DNA from 4 places in the Lysobacter sp. Hz25 genome. Region 1 is predicted to be linked to each of the others. Evidence: riboswitches for the same ligand, from Rfam matches in the RefSeq annotation. Region 1 holds a riboswitch; each other region holds the start of a gene.
What was found. Region 1 has a riboswitch for cobalamin ahead of metE (5-methyltetrahydropteroyltriglutamate--homocysteine S-methyltransferase). Riboswitches for the same ligand answer to the same signal wherever they lie in the genome.

Region 1 (3,393 bases):
CGCGGCTGAGTTCGGCGCGCGAGGTCGCGGTCGAGCGGTCGCGCATCAGCCGGTGGATGCCGACCTTGCCTTCGATCGAGCGGGTGTCGCCGGCGGCCAACACCAACACACAGGCGCTGTGGCAGACCGAATCCTCGCGCACCCAGATCGCCCAGCCCGACTCGGCGATCGAGTCGCCGGCGCGGATCGCTTCCTCGACGTGGCCGCCGCTGGAGTCGATGTCGAGGATGCGGGTCTGGATTTCCATGCGCGTGGCCATGGCGGCGACGCGCTGCACCAGCGCGGTGAAGCCGGCGCCGATCTTGCCCTGGTAATGCAGGCGCACCACGCCGCTGGCCTGGCACGGCGACAAGGCGTCGACCAGGCTGAAGAAGTCCAGCGCGGTCAGCGGTTTTCCGTCGCCGAAACGCGGGTAGTCGTATTCGCAGCTGATCTTGGCCACGCCGCCGTCGAGCTTGGCCGGCGGCCAGTAGGTGCCTTGCAGGATGTCGGTCTCGCTCGACGCGTCCGCGGCGGCGACCTTGGGCGACTCGTTCTGGCTGCCCATGGTGACCGGCTCGGACCGGGCCGGCGGCGGCGCGGCGGAATCCCTCCCGCAAGCCGCCAGTCCGAGCAGGCACAAGGTCAGCGCAAACGTCCTTCTGAAAAGCATGTTCCACCCATCGGAGTCGGGATCGCGCGGGCCGTCCTGGACCCGCGCCGCGCATCGTCGCCACAGCACCAACGTTAGCCCCAGGGCCCACCAAGCTCAACGGCAGGAGGTCATGGCGTTCGCGCCCGTCAGCGTGCCGACATCATCGTCGGCGGCGCATGAACGGCAGCCGGGGAAACCCCGGCCGCGGCGCCGTCGCCGGCTGCGGCCACAAATCGCAAACCGGGTCCACGCATCGCGATCGCGGCGATTGACTTCGCCGGTCGCGTTGCGTAGCTTGGCGGCGTGATGGTGAACATCGCTTCATGCAGATGAAGCGATGTGACAAATCGCCACCGGTTCGCACCGGCGGCGGTTAGAGGGAATCCGGTGCGGACGCCACGTCCAATTCCGGAGCTGCCCCGCAGCGGTATAGGGAACGAACTTCGTCAGGCACTGGGAGCGATCCCGGGAAGCGACGGACAGTAGGAGGCGCCTCGTGCTCCATGCCCCAAGCCCGAAGACCTGCCATGACCGGAAGGCTCGCCTTCCGTCCGACTCCGGCCCGCAAGGCGTCGGCGCTGCGTCCGGGCCCGTCCCGGCGCGGGCCGCATCGTGCGCGCCGGTTCGCCCGCGGGGGCGAAGGTCGACACCAAGGGTTGCGGCGAAGCCGGGCGCGCGAGCGTCGGGCCGGCGCAGCCGTGGTCTCCTTCGTTGCCCTGCGCCATGCCCACGCATCGCAGGTAATCATCATGATCAGCGTCACCCATCTCGGCTTCCCGCGCATAGGCGCGCGGCGCGAGCTCAAGCTGGCCCTCGAATCGTTCTGGAAAGGCGACACGCCGGCCCAGGCGCTGCACGACACCGCCCACGGCCTGCGCGAACGCCATTGGCAACTGGCGCGGCAGGCCGGCGCCGACGTCGTGCCGTGCAACGATTTCTCCCTTTACGACCACGTCCTCGATACCGCCGTTCTGTTCGACGCGATCCCCGCGCCGTACCGCGAGGTCTACGAGGAAAACCCGCTGACCGGGTACTTCGCCCTCGCCCGCGGCCTGCAGGACGGCCGTCGCGACCTGCACGCGCTGGAGATGACCAAGTGGTTCGACACTAACTACCACTATCTGGTGCCTCAGTTCGAACGCGATCAGCGTTTCGTGCTGCGCGGCGACAAGCCCCTGGCCGAACTGGCCCAGGCGCGCGCGCTCGGCATCCAGGCGCGGCCGGTGCTGCTCGGCCCGGTGTCCTTCCTCAAGCTCGGCAAGCGCAGCGACGGCGGCGACCCGCGCGAGTTGCTCGATGCCCTGCTGCCGGCCTATGCCGAATTGCTCGGCAAGCTCAAGGCGGCGGGTGCCGACTGGGTCCAACTCGATGAGCCGGCCCTGGTGCTCGACCTCGACGACGACGACCGCGACGCCTATCGCCGCGCTTATGCGGCCCTGGCCGAAGCCGACGCGCCGCAGCGCCTGCTGACGACCTACTTCGGCGGCCTCGGCGACAACGCCGCCCTCGCCGCGCGCCTGCCGGTGCAAGGCCTGCACGTCGACCTGGTGCGCGCGCCGCAGCAGTTGGAAAGCGTGCTGCCGCTGTTGCCGGACGACCGCGTGCTCAGTCTCGGCGTGGTCGACGGCCGCAACATCTGGCGCGCCGATCTCGACGCCGCACTGAGCCTGGCCCGCCGCGCCGGCGATCGCGCGCAATGGCTGGCGCCGTCGTGCTCGCTGTTGCACGTGCCGACCGACCTGGAACTGGAACGCAAGCTGCCCGCACCGCTGCGTCACTGGATGGCCTATGCGCGGCAGAAGATCGAGGAACTGCGCCTGCTCGCCGATGCCCTCACCGGCAGCGCCGACGCCAACCGCGACCTCGCCACCGCCGCCAGCGCGCGCGCTGCGCGCCTGGCCTCGCCGTTGCTGCGCAATGCCGAGGTGCGCAAGCGCTTGGCCGCGGTCGAACCGGCCATGACCCGGCGCGCCTCGCCCTACCCGCAACGCGCGAAGGTGCAGGCGCAGCGTCTCGGCCTGCCGCTGTTCCCGACCACCACCATCGGCTCGTTCCCGCAGACCGCCGAAGTGCGACGCGCGCGCGCCGAGCACAAGGCCGGCAAGATCGACGACGCAGCCTACCGGACCTTCCTGGAGAACGAGACCAAGCTGTGCCTGCGCGAGCAGGAAGCGCTGGGCATCGACGTGCTGGTGCACGGCGAGTTCGAACGCAACGACATGGTCGAGTACTTCGGCGAGCAGCTCGACGGTTTCGCCTTCACCGCCCACGGCTGGGTGCAGAGCTACGGCTCGCGTTGCGTCAAGCCGCCGGTGCTGTTCGGCGACGTGGTCCGGCCGCAGGCGATGACCGTCGACTGGACCCGTTACGCGCAGGCGCAAACCCAGCGGCCGGTCAAAGGCATGCTGACCGGACCGGTGACGATCCTGCAGTGGTCCTTCGTCCGCGACGACCAACCGCGCGCCGACAGCTGCCGCCAGATCGCCCTGGCCCTGCGCCAGGAAGTGCTGGACCTGGAAGCGGCCGGCATCGCCATCGTCCAGATCGACGAACCGGCCCTGCGCGAAGGCCTGCCGCTGCGCCGCGCCGACTGGCCGGCCTACCTGGCCTGGGCCGGGGAAAGCTTCCGCCTCGCCGCCAGCGGCGTCGGCGACGCGACCCAGATCCACACCCACATGTGCTACGCCGAGTTCAACGACATCATCGAGGCGGTGGCCGCGCTCGACGCCGACGTGATCTCGATCGAAACCTCGCGTTCG
Region 2 (3,393 bases), 250 kb from region 1:
TCGGCGCGCGCCATGTGCGGGTCGATGTCGTTGGCGATCCAGCCGACCAGGCGGGCGCCGTCGGCCTGGATCGCGCGCGCGCTCAGACGCGCGTGGTTGATCGCGCCCAGGCGCAGGCCGACCACCAGCACCACCGGCAGGTCCAGCGCGCGCACCAGGTCGATCTGGTCGAGCGTGGCGCTGATCGGCGCGGCCCAACCGCCGACGCCTTCGACCACCACCGTGTCCGACTGCGCCGCCAAGCGCGCATGCGCGGCGAGGATCGTCGCCAGCGCGATCTCGACGCCGGCCTGCGCGGCGGCGAGTTCCGGCGCCAACGGCTGCGGCAAGGCATAGGGATTGACGTCGTCGTAGTGCGGTCTCGGCGCACTGGCCGCTTGCAACAGCAAGGCGTCCTCGTTGCGCCAACCCTCGGGCGTGCGTTCGCAACCGCTCGCCACCGGCTTCATGCCGACCGCGCGCAGCCCGCGCGCGCGCAAGGCGTGCAACAAGCTCGCGCTGGCCACCGACTTGCCGATGCCGGTGTCGGTGCCGGTGACGAATACGCCGCGCGGAAACACCGCGGGCGCGGCCGTTGGTCGGGAGCCGGCCTCCACCGGGGGCTGGGTGTGACTCATCTCGCGCTTTTCCCTGGGGCGTGGAGTCCACCATGGTAGTGGCGGCGGATGCCGCTGTTACACTCCGATGATGTTTAAAACCTCCGCACTATCGGGCGACAAGCCCGAGCAATACGCGCAGCTGCTCGCCCAGGCGCGCGGTTTGCTCGACGGCGAACGCGACCGTATCGCCAATGCCGCCAACCTGTCGGCGTTGGTCAGCCATGCCCTGCCGGAACTCAACTGGGTCGGCTTCTATTTCTACGACGGCGAAGAACTCGTGGTCGGCCCGTTCCAGGGCTTGCCGGCGTGCGTGCGCATTCCGCTCGACAAGGGCGTGTGCGGCGCGGCCGCCTCGACCCGCCAGACCCAACGCGTCGCCGACGTGCACGCCTTCCCCGGCCACATCGCCTGCGATGCCGCCTCGCGTTCGGAAGTGGTGGTGCCGCTGGTCCACGGCGATTCCCTGATCGGCGTGTTCGACCTCGACAGCCCGGTCCCGGACCGCTTCGATGCCGACGACCAGGCCGGCCTGGAAGCGCTGGCGCGGGTGTACGTGGAGGCGCTGGCATGACCGCGCCGAAGATGCGCAACATCGGCCCCAAGAGCGCGGCCTGGCTGCGCCAGGTCGGCCTGCGCACGCACGAGGACATTTCCGCGATCGGCACGGTCGAGGCCTTCATGCGCGTCAAGCGCGCCGGCTTCAAGCCGACGCTCAACCTGCTGTACGCGATCGAAGGCGCGCTGCTGGACTGCCATTGGCAGGAGATCAGCGACGAGCGCCGGCAACAGCTGATCCAGGCCGCCGAAGCCGCGACCGCGCTGCTGCCGCCGCCGCGCAACAAGCCGGCCGCCGCGCCGGTGCACACCACCGTGCACGCCGAAGAACGCCACGACGCGTTCGAGGCCGGCGGTCTGGACGGCACCGGCCTGGACGACGACGACCGCCCCGGCGGCCACGACGAGGACGACGGGCGCGACTGAGCCCGTCGGCGCCGCTGCGCCCCTCCGGCCGGCCGCTCCGCCCGTCCGCGGCTTTGGCCCCGGGCGCCGGCTTCGCGTAGACTGCGCACCGCTTCAAGGTGACCCGGCGGCTTTCTCCATCGCCGGGTTGAAACGGGAAGCCGGTGACGCGCCCTCTCCTGCGGGAAGATCGGCGCCAGTCCGGCACTGCCCCCGCAACGGTAAGCAAGACAGATCGCGGCAACCGCCACTGTGCTCGGCACGGGAAGGCGCCGCGATCGGCCGCCCGACCCCGCGTCGGCGCTGCGCTTGCGAGTCCGGAGACCGGCCTTGAGGCGCCACAGGTTGCGATGCGGAGGGCGTCGCGGCGGCTGCTATCCGGCTGTCTGCACGGCCCGCTGCCTCCTCGCAACCGTCTTCCGCCGTCGTCGTCGCGCGCCCCCGGGTGCGCGCGCTGGAGCTTTACCCATGTCCGCCCCGAACACGTACGCCCTGAATCTGTCGCTCGCCATCGCCTGTGCGCTGGCGCTGCCCACCGCCGCCCTCGCCGCTCCGGCCGGCGACGCCACCGACCTCGACGAGGTGGTGGTCACCGCCAACCGCACCGCGGTCAGCGTCAACGACACCCTGACCCCGGTCGACGTGCTCGACCGCGAGACCATCCAGCGCAGCCAGGCGCGCGACCTCAACGACCTGCTGCGCGGCCGCGCCGGCATCACCATTTCCAACCAGGGCGGCGCCGGCAAGCTCACCACCCTGTTCCTGCGCGGCAGCGAGTCCGACCACGTGTTGGTGCTGGTCGACGGCATCCGCGTCGGCTCGCCGACCTCGGGCCTGGCCGCGCTGCAGGACCTGCCGCTGGCACTGATCGACCGCATCGAGATCGTGCGCGGCCCGCGTTCGAGCCTGTACGGCGCCGACGCCATCGGCGGCGTGATCCAGGTGTTCACCCGCCGCGAGAAGCAGGGCTTCGCGCCGCGCGTGCACATCGGCGGCGGCAGCAACGACAGCCTCGAATTCGGCACCGGCTTCGGCGGCCGCAGCGAGCGCGGCTGGTTCGGCGCCGACTACAGCTTCCGCAAGACCGAGGGCATCAACGCCTGCCGCGGCGCCGGCTTCCCGGTGTTCGCCGGCTGCTTCACCGACGAACCCGACCGCGACGGTTACGAAAACCACGCCCTGTCGCTGCGCGGCGGCCTCGAGTTCAACGAGCAGTGGAGCATCGAAGGCCAGGCGCTGCGCGCCGAAGGCGAAAACGATTACGACGGCAGCTTCGTCAACCGCTCCGAGACCGTGCAGCAGGTGATCGGCGGCAAGCTGCAATGGCGTCCGTCGGAAACCGTCCACCTACAGTTGCTGGCCGGCCGCAACGTCGACAGCTCGGATAATTTCCTCGGCGAAGTACCGATGGGGTTCTTCAAGACCGATCGCGACAGTGCGACCTTGCAGGGCGACTTCACCCTGGCCGAAGGCCACGTGCTGACCGCGGGCTTCGATTGGTTGCGCGACCGTGTCGACAGCGACACCGTGTACGACGAAAGCGAGCGCGACAACAAGGCCGGCTTCGTCCAGTACCAGGGCCGCTTCGGCGCGCAGTCGTTCGAGGCCAGCCTGCGCCGCGACGATAACGAACAGTTCGGCGGCCACACCACCGGCGGCGCGGCCTGGGGCCTGAACTTCGCCGAGCGCTGGCGCGTCACCGTCGGCTACGGCACCGCGTTCAAGGCGCCGACCTTCAACGAGCTGTATTACCCGTTCTTCGGCAACGCGACCCTGCGCCCGGAAGAGTCGAAGACCTGGGAGCTCGGCCTGGCCTATCGCGGCGAGCGTTTCA
Region 3 (3,393 bases), 2.7 Mb from region 1:
CCGGCGGTTTCGCTGCGCAGGCCGAACACCGCGGCGCGGTCCTTGCTGACGTTGTGAATCTGCGGCAGGAAGCCGTTCGGGTAGATCGTCGGGATGTTGCGCGGGTCGCCGGCGAAGCGGAAGTAACCGTTGGAGAGCACGTCGCGTTCGCTGTAGCTGCCGAACGAATAGAAGCTCAGGTAATCGGTCGGGCTGTATTCGCCGTTGTAGGCGAACGCGCCCTGGTCGATCTCGGGATCGCCGTAGCGCTGCTCGACGCGGCCCTGGAACGGGCGTGCACGATTGGTCTGGTCCTGGTGCCCGCCTTGCGCGGCCAAGTGCAGCCAGCCGTTCTCGCCGAGCTTGATGCCGGTGTCGCCGGACAACTGGTACTGCTTGCCGTCGCCGGCGCTGTACTGGCCGTAGCGCGCGGCGATGCTGCCGGTGCCCGGCTTGTTGCCCTTAAGCACGACGTTGATGACGCCGGCGATGGCGTCGGAGCCGTACTGGGCCGAGGCGCCGTCGCGCAGCACTTCGACGCGTTCGATCGCGGCGATCGGAATCGCGTTGAGATCGACCGGCGAGGAGCCGCGGCCCTGGCTGCCGTTGAGGTTGATCAGGGCGGTGGTGTGGCGGCGCTTGCCGTTGACCAGCACCAGCACCTGGTCGGGGGCGAGGCCGCGGAGCTGCGCCGGGCGCACCGCGTCGGTGCCGTCGGTGATGGCCGGGCGCGGGAAGTTGAGCGAGGGCAGGGCGCGCGACAGTGCGGTGGCCAGCTCGACGGTGCCGGTGGCTTCCAGGGTCTCCGGGGTGATGATGTCGATCGGCGCGGTGGACTCTGCGACGGTGCGGTCGCTGACGCGGGTGCCGGTGACGATGACCTGGTCCAGGGTCTTGGGATCGCTTTGCGGCGCGTCCTGCGCGTAGACCGGCGCGGCGAGCGCTACCAGGAGGCCGAGGGCCAGAGGGTGACGTGAACCGGCGAAGGTGCGGCGGACGTGCATGACGACTCCTTGATGGGGATGACAGCGATGTCATTCGGATTTAACACGAACGTAACAACCGGTCAATGAAGCGGCCAAATTCTGCCTAACGCAAGTAGTAGAAAAGTGGTAATGGCACACTCTTTGCGGAATCTGGGGGTGGGCCGATGGCCGCTGCGCCTGGCCCGCTTGGCGCTTTCTGGCCCTCATCCCCGTTAAGCCTTCATCTCTAGCAAGCTGTCATTCCCCCCGGGTCGTCATCCCCGCGAAGGCGGGGATCCACCGGGTTTTCGTGCGAGAACGCTTGAAGTCTCTGCGGGCCCGGCGAGGCGCGCAGCGCGCCCAGGCGTTCATGGATGCGCGAGCCAGTGGCTCGCACGCGCATCCATTCACCCCCGCCTGCGCGGGGATGACGATCCGGGGGCTAAGCCCGGCGAGGGGCGCCCTGGCCGCAATCCAGAGACTTCAAGCGCCCTCGCATGAATTCCCGTGGCGTCCCGACCGCGCTCGACTGCTAAGATGCGCGCGCTCAAGGTGATCGCCGACACACAATCGGCGATTGAAACGGGAATCCGGTCCCCGCTTCTGGCGTTCGCCAGGTCGGTCAATCCGGAGCTGCCCCCGCAACGGTAAGCGAGTACACGCACCGCACGACGCCACTGTGTTCCGACACGGGAAGGCGCGGTACGGGAGACCCGGTCCGATCTCGGACCGCCTCCACTCGCAAGCCCGGAGACCGGCCCGGAGCGCGAACCGACAGGCGGAGGGCCATGTCTCGGGGCATCGGCGCGCGCGCCGTCTCTCCGTTCCGCCATCCCCCTGTCACGACCTGGTCTAGACCGCGCGGGTGAGGCGCGGCCATGGAGAGCCGACTGTGACGTTCCGTTTTTCCGCTGTTCCGCGCCTTGCGCGCATTCCCGCGCGCTGCGCTTTCGTATTCGCCGGTTCCGCATTCGCCGCCGCCGCACTGGCCGCGCCCGCAGTCGATCTCGACCAGATCGTGGTCACCGCGAGCCGCACCGCCCAGACCCAGGACGCCACGCTCGCCGCGGTGACCGTGATCGATCGCGCGCAGATCGAACGCCTGCAGCCGTCGTCGTTGCCGGAACTGTTGCGCGGCACGCCGGGCGCTTCCTTGGCCAATAACGGCGGCCCGGGCAAGGCGACGTCGCTGTTCCTGCGCGGCAGCGAGTCCGACCACGTGCTGGTGCTGATCGACGGGGTCAAGATCGGTTCGGCGACCAGCGGCGGCGCCTCGCTGCAGGACATTCCGGTCGAGCAGATCGAACGCGTCGAGATCGTGCGCGGCCCGTTCTCCAGCCTGTACGGCTCCGAAGCCATCGGCGGCGTCATCCAGATATTCACCCGGCGGCCGCAGGGCGCGTTCGTGCCGAGCTTCAGCGCCTCGGTCGGCAGCTACGCCACCCATCGCGCGACCGCCGGCGTCGCCGGCAAGGGCGAACGCGGCTGGTATTCGATCAACGCCGCCCACGAAGACACCGACGGCATCAACGCCTGCCGCGGCAAGCCCTCGCCGGGCGGCGCGGGTTGTTTCACCAACTCGCCGGACCGCGACGGCTATCGCAACGATTCGCTGACCCTGCAGGGCGGCTACCGCTTCAACGAGCAATGGGACGCCGAAGCGCGCTTGTTCCGCACCAAAAACCATAACGAGTACGACGGCAGCCAGAACAACGAGGCCGACGGCGTGCAGCAGGTCGCCGGCGCCAAGCTGCGCTACCGGCCCAGCGAGCGCGTCAGCCTCAGCGCCAGCGCCGGCCGCAGCGAAGACCTCAGCGACACTTACAAGAACGGCAAATACTCCAGCACCTTCGAGACCCGGCGCCAGCTCGGCTCGGTGCAGGGCGACATCGGCATCGGCAGCGGCCTGCTCACGCTCGGGTTCGACTGGCAGCGCGACCGCATCGACAGCAATACCCGCTATGCCCGCGACGCCCGCATCCTGCGCGGTGCCTTCGGCCAGTGGCAGCAGAGTTTCGGCGCGCATGCGCTGCAGGCCAGCCTGCGCCGCGACGACGACAGCCAGTTCGGCGGCGAGACCACGGGCAGCCTGCTGTGGGGTTGGAACCTCAGCGAGGCGCTGCGTTTGACCGCGAGCTACGGCACCGCGTTCAAGGCACCGACCTTCAACGAGTTGTACTACCCGGGCTACGGCAATGCCGGCTTGTCGCCGGAAACCTCGCGCAGCGTCGAAATCGGCCTGCGCGGCACCCACGGCGAGCGCCGCCAGCACGTGTGGTCGCTCAATGCTTACGAGAGCGACATCGACGACTTGATCGCGTTCGATTCCTCGATCGGCTTGCCCGGCAACGTCGACCGCGCGCGCATCCGCGGCCTGGAAGCGGCGTTCGACACCCGCCTGGCCGATTGGGACCTGCGCGCCAGCGCGACCTGGCTGGACCCGCGCAAC
Region 4 (3,393 bases), 840 kb from region 1:
GAGCTGCGACGGCGGTGGACTGACCGCCTGCAGGTTCATGACGGCGGCCATCACTTCAGACTGATCGTGGTGTTGACGCCGTGGCCGAGCGTGTCGTCGTCGAACCAACGCGCGGTGACCGTCTTGGTCTGGGTGTAGAACATCACCACTTGCTTGCCGTAGGGGCCGAGGTCGCCGAGCTTGGAGGCGCGCGAGCCGGTGAACGAGAACAGCGGCACCGGCACCGGGATCGGCACGTTGATGCCGACCTGGCCGACGTCGATGTCTTCCTGGAAGCGGCGCGCGGCCGCGCCGGACTGGGTGAACAGAGCGGTGCCGTTGCCGTTGGGATTGGCGTTGATCAGCTCGATTGCGGCTTCCAGGGTGGCGGCGGCGAGCACGATCAGTACCGGGCCGAAGATCTCTTCGTCGTAGATGCGCATGCCGGGCTCGACCCCGGAGAAGATGGTCGGGCCGACGAAGTTGCCGCGCTCGAAACCCGGCACGGACGGCTTGCGGCCGTCGAGTTCGAGCCGTGCGCCTTGCTCGACGCCGGAGGCGATCAGGCTTTCGACGCGTTCGCGCGCGGCGCAGGAAATTACCGGGCCGACATCGGTGCCGGGCTCGGTGCCGGCATTGACCTTGAGCGTGCGCGCCTTGGCGACCAGCTCGGGGATCCAGGCCTGCGCTTCGCCGACCAGCACCGCGGTGGAGGCGGCCATGCAGCGTTGGCCGGCGGCGCCGAACGCGGCGCCGGCGAGGGCGTTGAGGGTTTGCTCCTTGTTGGCGTCGGGCAGCACCACCGCGTGATTCTTCGCGCCCATCATGCACTGCACGCGCTTGCCCGCCAGCGAAGCGCGGTGGTAGACATGGGTGCCGACCTTGGTCGAGCCGACGAAGGACACCGCCTTGATGTCGGGGTGGTCGCAGATCGCATTGACCACGTCTTCGCCGCCGTGGACGACGTTGAGCACGCCCTTGGGCACGCCAGCCTGCAGCGCCAGCTCGACCAGGCGCATCGTCACCAGCGGGTCCTGTTCGGACGGCTTGAGCACGAAGGTGTTGCCGGTGGCGATGGCCATCGGGAACATCCACAGCGGAATCATCGCCGGGAAGTTGAACGGGGTGATGCCGGCGCAGACGCCGAGCGGTTGCAACAGGGTGTAGGTGTCGACGCCGCCGGCGACGTTGTTGGCCAACTCGCCGAGTTGCAGGTTGCCGATCGCCGCTGCGTGCTCGACCACTTCCAGGCCGCGGAATACGTCGCCTTCGGCGTCGGCCAGGGTCTTGCCTTGTTCGGCGGTGAGGATCGCGGCGAGCTCGCCCATGTGCTCGCGGATCAGTTGCTGGTACTTGAGGAAGATGCGCGCGCGCGCGCCGATCGGGGTCTTGCGCCAGCTCTTGAAGGCCTGGTGCGCCGAACGTACCGCGGCGTCGACTTCGTCCGCGGTCGCGAACGGCACCCGCGCCAGCACCGCCTGCGTGGCGGGGTTGACGACATCGCGCCATTGTTCGGATCGGGATTCGACGAATGCGCCGTCGATCAGCAGCTTGACCGTCGCGACTTCGGTCGCGACGCGATTCATATCGTTCATTGTTTCGGCTCCGTGTCGCTCACCCGCGTGACGGGGATTGCGGAGCAAGACAAGTCGGTTCCACGCAACGGACATCGCGTCGAGCCAGCCCGTCCGGTTGCCCACCGCAACACCCGAGGACGACATCGCATGCGATGCCCGCCACTGGCCGGTCTCCGGGCTTGCGAGCGATGCGGAGCGATCCGCATCACCCCGACACCTTCCCGCGAGATCGCAGTGGTATTGAGTCGGGTGTTCTCGCCTACCGTTGCGGGGGCAGCGCCGGAATGGAGTCTGACGACTCGCACCGGCTTCCCGTTTCACCCTGCTCGCCGGTACGGCGGCAGGACACCTGTGGCCGGCGGAGTGTAGGCGCCGGATCGAAAGCGGACAAGCTGCGCTGCGCAAAGCTGCGCGCTCGTTCGCACGACGGCGTGGTCGGATTGATTCGAACGCCGCATTCATCTTGTTGCTGCGTGGATGTGTGACGACTCGGCACCACACCGCACTGCGGCGAATGGAATGCAGGGCGAGCAATGCGCGATGTTTACTTGCCCGCGTGGGAGCGCGCGTGCGCCGCATGTCGGTCGCGACGGCGCCCACAATGTCGGCCGCGTTCGCCTGTGTGCGAGGTTCAGGCGAAACGCGTGGCATCGCTCGATACTGTGATGGGCAGCGTGTATTCCTGGAAACGATACGGGCGAAATGACTGGCGCGGCGGGGACGGCTGTGAACGGGGGCATCCGGGTCGGCATGGGCGTATCGCCACGATGGGGAGCATCGGTGGCGGTGGATCGGTTCGTCGTCGAGCGTCGGCGCTGAAGCATCCCACGGGCAGTGGCCGCGCGGGTGACATTCGCATGCCGTTGCAAGATCATGGCGTGAGCGCAACGCGGCATTCTCGAAGGAGCGGCACCCGATGACCAAACGCGAACGACGCAACGGAACCGAGCAGCCCAGTGCCGTGGCCTTGCGCGCAGGGTTGACCCGCGAGCAGCTGGACGCGTTGACGACCCTGGAGCATTTCCGCTGGGAACTGCGTTTCGTTCGGCGGCCGCTGTTCCTGGAGCCGATTCCGGTGGTGTTCCATCCCGATGGCGAGCGTTACGCGGTGCTGGAGGCGGACGGTTCGCTCAATGAGAACCCGGGGTTCGAGATACGCCGCTGAGGGGGTTGCCGGTGGCGCGGGTTGGTTCGTGTCCGTGGCATCGCGGTGGGGGCTCTGAGGGTAGGAGCGGCGCGAGCCGCGACCGCGCTGCTTCGGTCTCGCGGCGTATCGATCAAGCAAGACCAAGATCAGGATCAAACGCCAAAAGCTTCCGCCACTAAAGCGGCGGGTAACTTTCTTTTGTCTAAAGCAACAAAAGAAAGTCACCAAAGAAAAATGCTTTTGCTTTGAATCACAGGCCCACACGAGCGATGCCTCCGCGGGGATTTTTCATACGGGACATCCCTGTCCCGATGAAAAACGGCCTGCATCCATGCAGGCCGCCCTCCGGGTCTTCGATTACCTTCGCTAGTGCGAGACGTCGCACAACAACAGCAAAGGCCAAAGCCACGACCGAGGCCGGTATTTGACACTGCCTGCGAAGTATCGTCGCCATCCACAGTTCGTGGTCGCGGCTCACGCCGCTCCTACCCTTAGAGCGAGATTCGTCGTTGCCGTTGCCATTTAGAGCTTGGCGTAGCCATGCACTGGCGAGACCGATGGAGACCCGGAGGGCGGCGCGCAGGGATGCGCGCCGTTTTTCATCGGCACAGGGATGTCCCGTATGAAAAAGCCCCGCGTCGGCATCGTTCGTGCGGGCCCTTGACTCAAAGAAAAGCATTTTTCTTTGGT

Region 2: it holds a riboswitch for cobalamin, as region 1 does, so the genes downstream of both, btuB (TonB-dependent vitamin B12 receptor) here and metE (5-methyltetrahydropteroyltriglutamate--homocysteine S-methyltransferase) in region 1, are expected to answer to the same signal.
Region 3: it holds a riboswitch for cobalamin, as region 1 does, so the genes downstream of both, btuB (TonB-dependent vitamin B12 receptor) here and metE (5-methyltetrahydropteroyltriglutamate--homocysteine S-methyltransferase) in region 1, are expected to answer to the same signal.
Region 4: it holds a riboswitch for cobalamin, as region 1 does, so the genes downstream of both, ACKN61_RS15970 (CoA-acylating methylmalonate-semialdehyde dehydrogenase) here and metE (5-methyltetrahydropteroyltriglutamate--homocysteine S-methyltransferase) in region 1, are expected to answer to the same signal.

The regions. Positions count from the first base shown of each region.
Region 1 is NZ_CP175666.1:4,727,231-4,730,623, forward strand. It holds gene ACKN61_RS19440 (hypothetical protein) at 1-547, opposite strand, end outside; gene ACKN61_RS19445 (hypothetical protein) at 781-951, opposite strand; cobalamin riboswitch at 972-1,179, shown strand; gene metE (5-methyltetrahydropteroyltriglutamate--homocysteine S-methyltransferase) at 1,384-3,393, shown strand, end outside.
Region 2 is NZ_CP175666.1:4,977,843-4,981,235, forward strand. It holds gene bioD (dethiobiotin synthase) at 1-617, opposite strand, end outside; gene ACKN61_RS20500 (GAF domain-containing protein) at 688-1,170, shown strand; gene ACKN61_RS20505 (TfoX/Sxy family protein) at 1,167-1,580, shown strand; cobalamin riboswitch at 1,660-1,907, shown strand; gene btuB (TonB-dependent vitamin B12 receptor) at 2,028-3,393, shown strand, end outside.
Region 3 is NZ_CP175666.1:1,398,111-1,401,503, forward strand. It holds gene ACKN61_RS05830 (TonB-dependent receptor plug domain-containing protein) at 1-983, opposite strand, end outside; cobalamin riboswitch at 1,478-1,722, shown strand; gene btuB (TonB-dependent vitamin B12 receptor) at 1,876-3,393, shown strand, end outside.
Region 4 is NZ_CP175666.1:3,889,994-3,893,386, reverse strand. It holds gene ACKN61_RS15975 (acyl-CoA dehydrogenase family protein) at 1-39, opposite strand, end outside; gene ACKN61_RS15970 (CoA-acylating methylmalonate-semialdehyde dehydrogenase) at 51-1,565, opposite strand; cobalamin riboswitch at 1,703-1,924, opposite strand; gene ACKN61_RS15965 (hypothetical protein) at 2,473-2,721, shown strand.